Rhodobacter capsulatus SB 1003: one gene and its partner. The protein of the gene in region 2 interacts with the protein of the main gene of each other region in a pairwise test. Links are inferred from orthologs where the notes say so. Each region holds a gene or a part of one and is shown on either strand. Other genes may lie near its edges.

What was found.
Region 1: the proteins of mobA (region 2) and RCAP_RS03120 interact in binary tests that used the Escherichia coli proteins (3 or more experiments, as listed by UniProt). The link is inferred for Rhodobacter capsulatus SB 1003 from one-to-one orthologs.

What each region holds. Positions count from the first base shown.
Region 1 is NC_014034.1:667,086-674,059, forward strand. What follows is about bases 1,837-4,701. They hold RCAP_RS03120 (molybdopterin molybdotransferase MoeA), read right to left. Parts: upstream 3,959-4,701; coding sequence 2,714-3,958; downstream 1,837-2,713. Other genes in these bases: RCAP_RS03115 (sensor histidine kinase), read left to right, coding at 1,837-2,709; RCAP_RS03125 (MurR/RpiR family transcriptional regulator), read left to right, coding at 4,393-4,701. In the rest of the region: RCAP_RS03110 (putative bifunctional diguanylate cyclase/phosphodiesterase), read left to right, coding at 1-841; more of RCAP_RS03115, read left to right, coding at 850-1,836; more of RCAP_RS03125, read left to right, coding at 4,702-5,223; RCAP_RS03130 (ABC transporter substrate-binding protein), read left to right, coding at 5,247-6,023; RCAP_RS03135 (ABC transporter permease), read left to right, coding at 6,048-6,758; RCAP_RS03140 (ABC transporter permease), read left to right, coding at 6,760-6,974. UniProt on the Escherichia coli protein: Catalyzes the insertion of molybdate into adenylated molybdopterin with the concomitant release of AMP.
Region 2 is NC_014034.1:3,025,445-3,032,305, forward strand. Bases 2,518-5,269 are described here. They hold mobA (molybdenum cofactor guanylyltransferase MobA), read left to right. Parts: upstream 2,518-3,480; coding sequence 3,481-4,059; downstream 4,060-5,269. Other genes in these bases: rnr (ribonuclease R), read right to left, coding at 2,518-3,389; moaC (cyclic pyranopterin monophosphate synthase MoaC), read right to left, coding at 4,056-4,523; RCAP_RS14065 (HesA/MoeB/ThiF family protein), read right to left, coding at 4,517-5,269. Also shown: RCAP_RS14045 (phosphoenolpyruvate carboxykinase), read left to right, coding at 1-1,072; more of rnr, read right to left, coding at 1,134-2,517; more of RCAP_RS14065, read right to left, coding at 5,270-5,275; moaD (molybdopterin converting factor subunit 1), read right to left, coding at 5,277-5,525; GTP 3',8-cyclase MoaA, read right to left, coding at 5,527-6,534; RCAP_RS14080 (DUF2478 domain-containing protein), read right to left, coding at 6,524-6,861. UniProt on the Escherichia coli protein: Transfers a GMP moiety from GTP to Mo-molybdopterin (Mo-MPT) cofactor (Moco or molybdenum cofactor) to form Mo-molybdopterin guanine dinucleotide (Mo-MGD) cofactor.

The DNA of each region.
Region 1 (6,974 bases), 2.4 Mb from region 2 along the record:
TGCCGCGAAACAGGACGGCGGCCAGACGGTGCGGGTCTTCGACAAGCAGCTCGACGCCAGCCAGCAGTTCCGCCAGCGCATCGAGGCGGGGCTCTTCTATGCGCTCGCCAGCGAGGAATTGTCGATCCATTACCAGCCCATCGTCGCCTCGGACACGCTGGATGTGGTGGGTTATGAGGCGCTCTTGCGCTGGAACAGCCGCGATTACGGCACCGTGCCCCCGGGCGTCTTCATGCCGATCGCCGAGGAAAGCCCGGTGACGCTGCTTCTGGGCGACTGGGTGGTGGAACGGGTGCTGCGCGATGCCCGCGGCTGGCCGGGCCTGTTCACCGCGATCAACTTCTCGCCGCGGCAATTCCAGCGTCAGGATTTCGTCGCCCGCCTTGCGGCCGAGGCGCGGCAGAACGGCCTTGCCCCGGCGCTGATCCAGATCGAGGTCACCGAAACCACGCTGCGCGCGCATGCCCGGCAAAGCCGCAAGATCGTCGACGAGTTGCGCGCCCAGGGCTTCCGGGTGGCGATCGACGATTTCGGCACCGGCGCCTCCAGCATCGCCAGTCTGCAGGATCTGGCCGTCGACGCGATCAAGATCGACCGCAGTTTCATCGAGGGGATGGACCGCGACCGCCCCTCGGCCGCCATCGTCACCGCGCTGTCGCATCTGGCCGCCGGGCTGGGCCTTGAAATCGTCGCCGAGGGGGTGGAGCGGATCAGCCAGCGCGATGTGCTGCGCCAGCTTGGCTGCACGCATCTGCAGGGCTTCCTGTTCGGTCAGGGTCAGGCGGTGGACCGCCTTCTCTCCGCCTCCGGGGGGGAACCCGGCCGCAGTGCCGCGGGCTGAGGCCGGGGATGCGCCTGCGCCTGCTTCGCCTGCGCGCCAAAAGCCTGCGCGCGACCCTGATCTTCGATCTGACGGTGATCGGCATCACTGCGGCGGCGCTGTTTGCGGTGGTGCTTGGCGTGATGATCCGCAGCAGCTTCGGCGCGCTTGAAAGCGTCGAGATCGGCCGCGATGTCGACCGCGCCCGGGCGGCGCTGAGCGCCGATCTGGTCGCCAACGAGGCGCATGTGCTTGACTGGGGGCTTTGGGACGAGACCTTCTTCTATCTGCGCGCTTTCGATCGCGCCTATGAAGACCGCAACATCAATGCGATCTCTTTCGAAAATGCCGAGATTTCCTGCGCCGCCTTTCTGCGGCTGGACCGGTCCGCGCAGCGCGCCTTCTGTTTCGACCCCGGGACCGGGGCGCCCGACCCCGATCTGGCGGCTGCCGTCCTGACCGATTTCGACACGATGGCGCTGCAACCCTCGCGCGCGGGCAAGACCTCCTCGGCGGGGTATTGGCAGCAGGGCGGGCGCCTGTTCGCCGTCGCCAGCACCCCGGTGCGGCGCAGCGACGGCTCCGGCACCGCCGAGGGGCTTCTGGTCTTCCTGCATCTGATCGAGGCGGCGACCCTGTCCCAGTCCCTGCAGGTTCCGGTGCGGCTCGATTTCTCGGCGTTCTCGCCGGTGCCGGTGGTGGTCGGCGAGGAAGACGTTCTTGACGTCGCGGTTCCGGTGGCGATGGGCTCCGGCCCGCCGATGGCGATGTTGCGCTTTCAGCTGCCGCGGCTTGTGCTGGCGGCGGGGGAACGGCTGCGCGATCTGACTGTCCTTGCGCTGCTGGGCCTGCTGGCGGCGCTGATGGCGCTGCTCGGGCGGCGGCTGTCGACGCAGGTTCTGGCGCCGATCCTCGCCTTTCGTCAGCATGTGGTGCAGATCCGCCAGGCGGGCGAACTCGTCCCGATCGAGGGCCCGCCGCGGACTGACGAGATCGGCGCCCTGCACCGGGATTTCAACGAGATGGCGGCGGAGCTCGAGGCCCTGCGGCTGGCGCATGCCGAGCAGTCCTTCGCGCTTGGCCGCGAGCAGAATGCGACCGGGCTTTTGCACAATCTGCGCAACAGTCTCAGCCCGGTGCGGGTGATCCTGGCCGATCTGGAGCGGCATCTGCTGCCGGATCTGCCGCCCGAGGCGGGCCGGGCGCGTCAGGAACTGGCCGATCCGCTGACCGCCGACGACCGTCGACGGCGGCTTGTCGCCTATCTCGAGGCGCTTGATGCCGACCGTGACCAGCGCGGGGCCGAGGCGCGGGCGCTGTTGCAGGAGGCGGGACGCAGCCTGACCGAAGCGCTCGAGGCGATGCGGGCGCCGCGCGATCCGGCCCGGGTGAACCGCGACGAGGCCTGCGACCTCGGCCGCGCGCTTGGCCATGCCGCAACCGCGGCGCGGTTCGTCGAGGGGCCGAAGATCGATCTGTCGATCGATTGTCCGCCGGGGCTGCAGGTGCGCGGCAACCGGGTTCTGCTGGCGCAGATCCTGGAAAATCTGGTCGTCAACGCCACCGAGGCGATCGCCGCCAGCGGCCGGGCGCAGGGGCGCATCGCGATCAGCGTGACCCCGGCCGAGGACGGGCGGCGCTGCAGCGTCACGCTGGCCGATGATGGCGACGGCTTCGATGCCGCCACCGGCGCGCGGCTGTTCGAACGCGGCTTTTCCACCCGCACCGACAAGCACGGCGGGCTCGGGCTGCATTGGTGCGCCAACACGCTCTCGACGCTGGGCGGCGCCCTGTCCCTGACCAGCCCCGGCAAGGGGCTGGGGGCGGTGGCGCGTCTCGACCTGCCGCTGACCGAGGCCTCGGCCGGGCGGTTGCGCCCGGCGGGCTGAGCGCTCAGCGCGCCCCGGCCTCGAAGGTCTGCCAACAGATCGGCGTGCCGACGCTGACCCGGGCGGTCTCGGCCGGGACGAAGCCCAGACCATCGGCCTCGGCCAGCGGGAAAAGCGTGGCCGAGGTGCCCTCGCCCAGACGGTGCACCACCGGCAGGCCGTCGATTTCCCGGTTGCCCAGCCGGATCGGGAAGATCTCGGCCCGGTCCGGCTTGCGGGTCCAGTCGAAGCCGGCCCGCCCGGCACAGTGGAACAGCGGCGCCGGAACCGCCCCCTTCAGCCGGGCGATCTGCGCCGAGACGAAGAGCGTGAACCCGACCATCGCCGAGAACGGATTGCCCGGCAGGCCGGTCACCGCGGCATTGCCCAGACGGCCGAACATCACCGGCTTGCCGGGTTTGAGCGCCACTTTCCAGCCGTCGATCTGCCCGCCCGCCGCGATCAGGGCCGGGCGCAGGTGATCGCGCCCGCCCATCGACACCGCGCCCGTCGTCACGATCAGATCATAGCGCCCCTGCAGGCTGGCGAATTTCGCCACGGTCGCCTCGGCATCGTCGGGCAGGATGCCGTGATCGTCGACCTCCGCCCCGGCGCCCTGCGCCAGCGCGATCAGCATCGGCCGGTTCACATCGGGCATCGTGTCCCGTGACGCCGCTTCGGCCCCCGGCCGGTGCAGCTCGTCGCCGGTCGAGAGGATCGCCAGCCGCGGACGGCGCACCACCGCGACCTCGGCCACGCCGTTCGAGGCCAGAAGGCCGATGTGATGCGCCCGGATCCGGGTGCCGCGGCGCAGCAAAAGCCCGCCCAGCGGCTGTTCCGACCCCACGGCGCGGATATGCGACCCCGGCGCGGGGGCGGCGGTCAGCTGCACCTCGGCGCCGGTCTCGGTCACCTCTTCGACCGGCACGACGGCATCGGCGCCCGCGGGGATCTGCGCCCCGGTGAAAATGCGCAGCGCGGCGCCGTCGGGCAGGGGCGGCGCCTGCATCCCGGCCGCGACCGTGCCCGCGACGGGCAGCGTCAGAGCGGCGGCCAGATCGGCGGTGCGCAGCGCAAAGCCGTCCATCGCCGAGCGGGCGGCGCGGGGCAGGGCGATCTCGGCGCGCAGGCTGGTGGCAGAGGTGCGCCCGGCCGCCTGCGCCAGATCGAGGGTTTCGCTGTCGCCGATGGGCGCGACCAGACCGCAGGCCAGACGGCGGGCGGAATCGAGGTCGAGCATCGCGGATGCCGGGTGATCGAGTGCGGGCATCTGCCGTTCCTTTCGTGTCGGACCGGCCGTCGCTTGCGGGCGGTGGGCCGGAAAAAGCGGGGTGGAAACCATCCCGGTCGGGGCCCGCGGCGGGATCGGAAGCGAGGGGCGTCGCGCCGCGGCCCGGGCAGAGCATCGGACCCGCGTGGCGGAAGGTCAACTGGCTCCGCTTGCGATATTTTCTCTTCTCCCTGTGCGGGAAAAGCCGTGCCGGTGGTTGCGCCGATGTGCGCCGCTGCCTGCAATCGCGGCACTTCGCCTGCCCGAGCGCGGTTTTTCCGCCCCGTTCCGGGCTTGGCGCTTGCAAGCAAAATGCAATCGACGTCTTTGTGACAGAAAGCTGACATCGATTCGCGGAGCCGATCCTGACCGAGACCGACCAACAGCCCCTGCGCGCGCGGCTTGCCCTGGCCGCCGAGACCGGCTCGCCGTCGATGCGGGCGATTGCGCATTTCATGCTGGCGCAGTTTCAGGACCTGCCCTTCGAGACGGCGGCGACCCTTGCGGCCAAGGTTCAGGTCAGCGAGGTCAGCATCGGCCGGTTCTGCCGCGCCATCGGCTATGCGAATTTCAAGGATCTGAAGGACCATCTGAAGGGCGACATCGGCGATCAGCCCTGGCTGATCAAGGACCGGCTGGAGGCGCTGCGGCGGGCCTCGGATCAGCGCGACGAACGGCTGTCGCAGGGGCTGAAGGCCGAGATCGCCGGGCTGGTGGGGGTTTACGAACTGGCCCGGACCGAGGCCTGGGCGCGGGTGGCCTTGCGGTTTGCCCGGGCCCGGCGGGTGCTGGTGGCGGGCTTCCAGACCGAGCGCGGCCTGGCGCAATATTTCGCCGCGCAGATGCAATATGTCCGCCCCGGGGTGCAGAGCGTCGATCTTTCGGCGGGCAATTTCGCCGAGGTCCTGGCCGAAACTGACGCGCCCGAGGACACCTGTCTGGCGATTTTCGAGGCGCGTCGTTACGCCCGGCAGGCGCTGGTTCTGGCGCGCGCGGCGCAGGCGCGGGGCATTGCGGTGACGATCTTCACCGACCGCTATTGCAGCTGGGGCGCCGATCACGCCTCCGAGGTTTTCAGCGTGGCGACCGAGGTGAACCAGTTCTGGGATTCGACGGCGCATCTGGCGCTTTTGGGCAACCTTCTGATCAACGACATCTTTCTGGCGCTGGGCGAGGGCGCCGAGACCCGTCTGAACGAAATCGCGCGGCTTTACGGCGCGTTCAGCGGCCATGTCGGCAATCCGCTGACACAGGTCGCGCAATGACCACCACCAACAGGGGAAATCACATGACACTGCGTTCGAAACTTCTGGCCTGCACGCTGGCCCTTGTCGCGATGACGGGCGCCGCGCAGGCCGAGAAACTGCGTCTGGGCACCGAGGGCGCCTATCCGCCCTTCAACTTCGTGCAGCCCGACGGCACGATCGCGGGCTTCGATCTCGATATCGGGCTGGAGCTGTGCAAGCGCATCGGCGCCGACTGCGAGGTGGTGGCGCAGGATTGGGACGGCATCATCCCCGGCCTGATCGCGCAGAAATACGATTTCATCATCGCCTCGATGTTCATCACCGAGGAACGCAAGCAGCAGGTGGCCTTCACCAACCCCTATTACATGGCGGCGATGACCCATGTCGTTCCGAAAGAGTCCGAACTGACCGAATTTTCGAACGAGACCCTGTCGGGCAAGGTCGTCGGCGCGCAATCGGGCACGACGCAGGCGGATTATGCGGTGAAGATGTATCCCGATGCCGATGTGCGGCTGTATCCGACCCAGGACGAGGCAAGCCTCGACATGGCCTCGGGGCGGCTTGACGTGATGGTGGGCGACATGCTGCCGCTGCTTGATTTCGTCGAGAAATCCGAAGACGGCAAATGCTGCAAGCTGGCCGGTGCGCCGATCACCGATCCGGCCTTTGTCGGCGAGGGCGTGGGCATTGCCGTCCGGCAGGAGGACAACGCGCTGCGCGAGCGTCTGAACAAGGCCCTGGACGAGATCCGCGCCGATGGCACCTACAAGAAAATCAACGACAAATACTTCTCGATCGACATCTATTCGATGAAGTGATCGCGGCCCCGGCCGAGGCGGCAGATGATGGAAACGCTGTTCTCATATGGCCCCCAAGGCTGGGGCGACGAACTCCTCGCGGGGCTCGGGGTGACGCTGCAACTTGCGGCGGCCACCCTTCCCTTGGGGCTTTTGCTGGGCTTTTTCGTGGCGGCGCTCTCGCTTTCGCGCCGCCCCGGGCTGCGGGCGATGGGCTGGGGCTACACGACGGTGATGCGCGGGATGCCGGAAATCCTGACGCTGTTCATCGTCTACAACGGGCTGGGGCTGGGGCTGAACCGGCTTCTGGATGCCTTTGCGCCGCAGTTTGGCGCGGTCGATTTCCCGCCCTTCGCGGCGGGTGTCATCGCGCTCGCCCTCGTCTTTGCCGCCTTCGCCGCCGAGGTGCTGCGCGGCGCCTTTCAATCCGTGCCCGAGGGGCAGGTGCTGGCGGGCCTTGCCATCGGCATGACCGGGCGGCAGGTGTTCTGGCGCATCAAGCTGCCGCAATTGTGGCGCTTTGCCCTGCCGGGCATGGGCAATCTCTGGCTCAACCTGCTGAAAGATACGGCACTTGTCTCGGTCATCGCGCTCGATGATCTGATGCGGGCGACCAAGGTCGCGGTCGGCGTGACGAAACAGCCCTTCACCTTTTATCTGGCCGCCTGCCTGATCTATTGGGCGCTTTGCCTTGGCTCGGAATTGGTGCTGGCGCGGCTTGAGGCGCGGGCGAACCGCGGCCTGCGGAGGGTCTGAGATGAGCCTGATCGAAAGCCTCTCCGCCAATCTGCCGAAACTGCTCGACGGCCTGGAAACGACGCTGATCCTGACCGGCCTTGGCGCCGCGCTGGCGGCCGTCTTCTCGCCCGGCCTGGCGCTGATCCGTCTCTCCGGCCCCGCCCCGGCCAAGGTGCTCTTGCGGGTCTATATCTCCTTCATGCGCGGCACGCCCCTGCTGGCGCAGCTGTTTCT
Region 2 (6,861 bases):
GGTGATCGCGCTGAACTTCGACAAGAAGCTGATCCTGATCGGCAACACCGCCTATGCGGGCGAAAACAAGAAGGGCGTGTTCACCCTTCTGAACTACATCCTGCCCGGCAAGGGCGTGATGGCGATGCACTGCTCGGCCAACCATGCGATCGACAACCCCGATGACTCGGCCGTCTTCTTCGGGCTTTCGGGCACCGGCAAGACGACGCTTTCGGCCGACCCGTCGCGCGTGCTGATCGGCGATGACGAACACGGCTGGTCGGAAAAGGGCATCTTCAACTTCGAGGGCGGCTGCTACGCCAAGACCATCAACCTCTCGAAGGAAGCGGAACCGGACATCTACAACACCTGTTCGATGTTCGGCACCGTGGTCGAGAACATGGTCTTCGACCCGGAAACGCTGGAACTTGACTTCTTCGACAGCTCGCTGACGGAAAACATGCGCTGCGCTTACCCGCTGCACTATATCGGCAACGCGTCCGATACCGCGCTCGGTGGCCATCCGAAGAACGTGATCATGCTGACCTGCGACGCTTACGGCGTCCTGCCGCCGATCGCGCGTCTGACCCCCGCTCAGGCGATGTATCACTTCCTCTCGGGCTTCACCTCGAAGACCCCGGGCACGGAAGTCGGCATCGTCGAGCCGGTGCCGACCTTCTCGACCTGCTTCGGTGCGCCCTTCATGCCGCGTCGTCCGGAAGTCTACGGCAAGCTTCTCGCCGCGAAGATCGCCGAACATGGCGCCTCGTGCTGGCTGGTCAACACCGGCTGGAGCGGCGGTGCCTTTGGCGTGGGCAAGCGGATGCCGATCAAGGCCACCCGCGCGCTGCTCACCGCCGCGCTCGACGGCTCGCTGCACAATGCCGAATTCCGCAAGGACCCGAACTTCGGCTTCGAAGTCCCGGTCGCGGTGCATGATGTCGACAGCAAACTGCTGAACCCGCGCGAGACCTGGGCCGACAAGGCCGCCTTCGACGCGCAGGCGGCGAAGCTGGTGAAGATGTTCTCGGACAACTTCGCGCAATATCTGCCCTATGTGGACGAAGACGTGAAAGCCGTCGCGATCGGCTGAACCGCCTTGGAATGACAAAGGGCCGGGGATTTCCCCGGCCCTTTCCTTTTGTTCAGCGCGCTTACTTGCGGCTGCGTTTGACCTTGCGCGAGATCGCCCGTTCCTTCGCCTTGAAGGCCACGGATTTCCGCCCCGGACGGAACGGCCGCTTGCCGCCCCTGCCCGCGCCGGGCATCGCCTGACCTTCCAGCTCCAGCAATTCCAGCTCCAGCCCGCCGGTCACCGGCACGGCCTCGGCCAGCCGCACCAGAACCCGCTGCCCGATGCCGAGCGTGATGCCGCTGTCGGCGCCGATCAGCTGTTGCGCATCGCGGTCGTAGTGGAAGAATTCCCGCCCCACGGATCGGATCGGCACCAGCCCGTCCGCCCCGGTCTCATCCAGCTTCACGAAGGCGCCGAATTTCTGCACGCCGCTGATCCGCCCGGTAAATTCGCTGCCCACCCGCTCGCTCAGATAGGCCGCCAGATAGCGGTCGGTGGTGTCGCGTTCCGCCGCCATCGAGCGCCGCTCGGTCTCGGAGATGTGCTGCGCGGTGTCTTCAAGCTGGGCGATGTCGTCGCGGCTGAGGCCATCCTTCCCCCAGCCATGCCCGGCAATCAGCGCCCGATGCACGATCAGGTCGGAATAGCGCCGAATGGGGCTGGTGAAATGCGCGTAAGACCGCAGCGCCAGCCCGAAATGCCCCAGATTCTGCGGCGCATAATAGGCCTGCGTCATCGAGCGCAGGGTGGAAATGTTGATCAGCTCGTCAAACTCGCTGCCCTCGGCCTCGGACAAAAGCCGGTTCAGATGCGCGGTCTTCAGCACCTGCCCCTTCGCCAGACTGAACCCGGACGCCTGCGCAACCTCGCGCAAAGCATCGATTTTCTCGGGCGAGGGTTCCTCGTGCACGCGGTAGAGCAGCGGGCGGCGCAGCCGTTCCAGCTCTTCGGCGGCGGCGACATTGGCCAGCACCATGAATTCCTCGATCAGCCGATGCGCGTCGAGCCGTTCCTTGAACTTGACCGAGGCGACCTTGCCCGCCTCGTCGATCTCGATCCGGCGCTCGGGCAGATCCAGATCCAGCGGTTGCCGCGCCGCCCGCGCCCGGGTCAGCGCCCGGTAACAGGCGTAGATCGGCGCGATGATCTCCGCGACGAGCGGCGCGGTCTTGTCATCGGGGCGGCCATCCTGTGCCGCCTGCACCTGCGCATATTCCAGCGAGGCGACCGAGCGGATGATGCCCCGGGTGAAGCGATGCGCAATCTTGCGCCCCTCGGCCGAAACCTTCATCCGCACCGCCAAGACCGCGCGCGGCACATGTTCGTGCAAGGAACACAGATCACCCGACAGCCGGTCGGGCAGCATCGGCACGACGCGGTCGGGGAAATAGGTGGAATTGCCGCGATTGCGCGCCTCGCGATCCAGCGCCGAGCCCGGGCGGACGTAATGCGCCACATCGGCAATCGCGACCCACAGAAGGAACCCGCCCGCATTCGCCGGATCCTCGTCGGGGGCCACGAAACAGGCGTCGTCGCGGTCGCGGGCATCGGCCGGGTCGATGGTGACAAAGGGCAGGCCGGTCAGGTCTTCGCGATCGCCCAAGGCGGCGGGGAGTTCGGCATCGGCCTCGGCGATCACGTCATCGGGGAAATCGTCGGGAATGCCGTGCTGGTGAATGGCGATCAGCGACACCGCCCGCGGCGCGGTCGGATCGCCCAGACGCTCGATCACCCGCGCCCGCGGCAGGCCCATCCGGCCCTTCGGCCCCGACTGTTCCGCCTCGACCAGCTCGCCGTCGCGGGCGTCATTCGTCGCCCCGGGCGGCACCACCCATTCATTCATCTCGCCCTTGTCGATGGGGGTGATCCGGCCCCCTTCGGCGCCCTTGCGGAAGATGCCGACGATGCGATGCCGCGCCTGACCGAGCTTGCGAATGAGCCGCGCCTCGGGCCCCTCGGTCCCTTGCGCAATCCGCGCCAGCACGCGTTCGCCCGGCCCCACCGCGGGATCGTCGCGGCGGGTCAGAAAGGCGATCCGCGGCGCCTCGCCGGGACCCGCCCATTCCACCGGCCGCGCCCAAAGATCGCCCATGGCGTCGGCGGGCAGGATTTCCAGCACCGTCACCGGCGGCAGGCTGGCCTGATCGTGATAATGGCTCTTGCGCCGGGTGATCTGGCCCTCGGCGCTCAGCTCTTTCAAAAGGCGCTTCAACTCGATCTTCGCCGCGCCCTTCAGCCCGAAGGCCTTGGCGATATCGCGTTTCGCCCCCTGATCGGGGTTTTCGGCGATCCAGTCGAGGATCTGCTGCTTCGTCGGGATGGGGCTTTGTGTCATGGCCTTGCCTAGCACGACGGCGTCGCGCAAGAAAGTGGGGCTGCACCGGTGGGCAGAGGGTCGGGGCCGGGGCACAGCAGGGGGGCGGCGCATGCGGATCGCGGGGATCATTCTGGCGGGCGGTCAGGGGCGGCGGATGGGCCGCGAAAAGGCGCTGGTGCCGCTTTCGGGCGTGCCGCTGATCGCGCGGGTGCTGGCGCGGCTGGCGCCGCAGGTCGAAGCGGTGGCAATCTCGGCCAATGGCGATCCGGGCCGCTTCGGCCTTGGCCTGCCGGTGCTGCCCGATCGGCCCGGGGAATCGGGGCTTGGCCCGATGGCGGGCATCCGTGCCGGGCTGGACTGGGCGGCCGGGATCGGCGCCGAGGCGCTGGTCAGCACCGCCACCGACACGCCGTTCCTGCCCGAAGATCTGGTGGAGCGGCTGGCCGCCGCGGGCGGGCCCGCCCATGCGCAAAGCTTCGGGCGCGACCATTACACCGCCGCGCTTTGGCGCGTCGCCGACCGTCCCCGGATCGACGCGCTCTTCGCCGCCGACGAGCGGCGGATGCGCGCCTATCTGGCGGGGGCGGTGGCCGTGCCCTTCGACACCACGCCCGACCCTTTCGCCAATCTCAACACCCCCGAAGACCTTGCCCGGGCCGAGGACCGGCTGCGCCAGAACGCCCCTTAGGCGCGGAAACTGCCCGACTTGCCGCCGTCCTTGGACAAAAGCCGGATCCCCTCGATCCGCATGGATTTTTCCGCCGCCTTCAGCATGTCATAAACGGTCAGCGCCGCGGCCGAAACCGCCGTCAGCGCCTCCATCTCGACCCCGGTCGGGCCGGTGGTGGCCACCGTCGCCTCGATCCGCAGGGAACTGGTGTCCGGCTCGGGCAGCAGCTCCAGCGCGACGCGCGACAGCGCCAGCGGATGGCAGAGCGGAATGAGATCCGCGGTGCGCTTGGCCGCCATGATCCCGGCCACCCGCGCAATGCCCAGCACGTCGCCCTTGCCCGCCCGGCCCGCAATCACCAGCGCCAGGGTCTCGGGGCGCATCACCACCCGCCCCTCGGCCACCGCCGTGCGCTTCGTTTCCACCTTGTCCGAGACATCGACCATATGCGCTTGCCCCGCGTCGTCGAAATGGGTCAGCATGCCGCCCCCTTTCCCCGGCAGACCGGGCAATCCTCGCGCCGATGCGTGCGCAGCAGCCGTTCCTCGTTCCAGAGCGTGTCGATCATCCAAAGCCGTCCCAGCAGGCTCTGCCCCGCCCCGGTCAGGTGCTTGATCGCTTCCAGTGCCATCCGCGCCCCCACCACGCCCGGCAACGCGCCGACGACGCCCTTCGATTGCGCGGGCGGCAGGTGGTCGGGCTCGGGGAAGGTGCAGGCATAGCAGGCCCCGCCCCGCCCCGGCGCATAAAGACCGATCTGGCCTTCCCATTGCGCGATGGCACCGGACAGAAGCGGCACCCCCGCCGCGACACAGGCCCGGTTGATCAGATGCCGCGCCGCCAGATTGTCGGTGCAGTCGATCACCAGATCGAAGCCCGCGACCAGCACCGCCGTCTCGACCCCGAAGCGGATCGCATGGGTCTCGATCTGCACCTCGGGGTTCAGATCGGCAAGCCGCGCCCGGGCAGAGGCGGTCTTGCTTTGGCCCAGCCGCGCCGTGCCGTGCAGCACCTGCCGCTGCAGGTTCGACAGCGACACCACATCGTCATCAGCCAAAGCCAGCCGCCCGATCCCCGCCGCCGCCAGATAGAGCAGCACCGGAGAGCCAAGCCCCCCCGCGCCGATCACCAGAACCGAGGCAGCATTCAGCCTGGCCTGTCCGACCGGCCCGATCTCGGGCAGGATCAGATGCCGGGCATAGCGGCCCTCGGGGTCAAACGCGTGACCGTCCATCTCAACCCCCCGTCATCGGCGGGAAAAACGCCACTTCGCGCACGCCCGCCAGGGGCGCGGTGAAATCGGCCAGGTCCTGATCGAGCGCGACACGCAGCACCGCGGGATCGGCAAAGGCGGCCGCATAGCGCGGATCCTTCGCGCACAATTCGGCCACCAGATCGGCCACGGTCGCGGCCCCGGTTTCCAACCGCTCGCGCGGCTGCCCGATCCGTTCACGGACCCAGGCAAAATAGACGATGTCCAGCATCTCAGCCTCCGGTGTGGTTCATGCCGCGGACCATCTGGCCTGCGACGCTGCAGGGGCCGTAGCCGAAGGCATGGCCCGCAGGTTTCCTTGCGATCGCGGCGCGGATTTCCCGGGCCAGCGCTTCGCCCTCGACGCCCGCGCGCAGCACGGGGCGCAGGTCGCTTGACCCTTCCTGACCCAGACAGGTGTAAAGCTCGCCCTTGCAGGTCAGCCGCACGCGGTTGCAGCTGGTGCAGAAATTGTGGCTGAGCGGCGAGATGAACCCGATCCGCTGCCCGGTTTGTGCCACCGTCACATAGCGGGCGGGACCGCCGGTATTCAGCCCATTGTCGATCAACCGGAACCGGGTTTCGAGATGTGCGCGGACATCATCAAGCGGCCAGAACTGGTCAAGCCGGGTGCCTGCGGGAATGTCGCCCATCGGCATCAGCTCGATGAAGGTCAGATCGCAGTGATGCGCCGCCGCCCAGTCGGTCAGGGCAAAGATCTCGTCGTCGTTCACGCCCTTCAGCGCCATCGCATTGAGCTTCACCCGCAGCCCGGCCGCCTGCGCGGCGGCGATGCCCGCGAACACCTGTTCGATGCGGCCAAACCGGGTCAGCCGGGCATATTTCTCGGCCTGAAGCGTATCCAGCGAGACATTGACCCGCTTCACCCCGCACTCGGCCAGGGACTGGGCATGGGCGGCCAGCTGCGTGCCGTTCGTCGTCAGCGTCAGCTCATCCAGCCGCCCGGCGCGCAGATGCGTCCCCATCGCGGCAAAGAAAGTCCCGATGCCGCGCCGCACCAGAGGTTCCCCCCCGGTCACCCGCAGCTTGCGCACGCCAAGCCGGATGAAGGCGGAACAGAGCCGGTCCAGCTCCTCAAGGCTCAGCACCTGATTGCGCGGCAGGAAGGTCACGTCCTCCTTCATGCAATAGGAACAGCGCAGGTCGCAGCGGTCGGTGACCGAGACCCGCAGGTAACGCACGTCGCGGCCGAAGCCGTCGCAAAGGGGATCAGGCAGCATGGGCAACTCCCCGGCTGTCGTCCAGCCAGTGATGCAGGGTGGTTTCGTCGGGCATCAGCAGCAAAGCCGCGCCCTCGGTGAAGCGGATCCAGTCGGGCAGGTTGCGCGGATGCAGCGCGGTCAGCACCGGGATCTCGCGCGCCAGCGCCGCGGCGATCACGTCGCGAAAGCCGCGACCCTCGGCCTCGGCCTTGCCGAAGCGGTTCAGGATCAGAAGATCAAGCCCGGCGTCGATCTCGCCCAGCAGATCCTGTGCGACCTGCGCCAGCGCGCCGAAATCCAGCCGGCAGCCGGTCGAACCGGGGCCGAGCGGCTGGGCCACGGGCG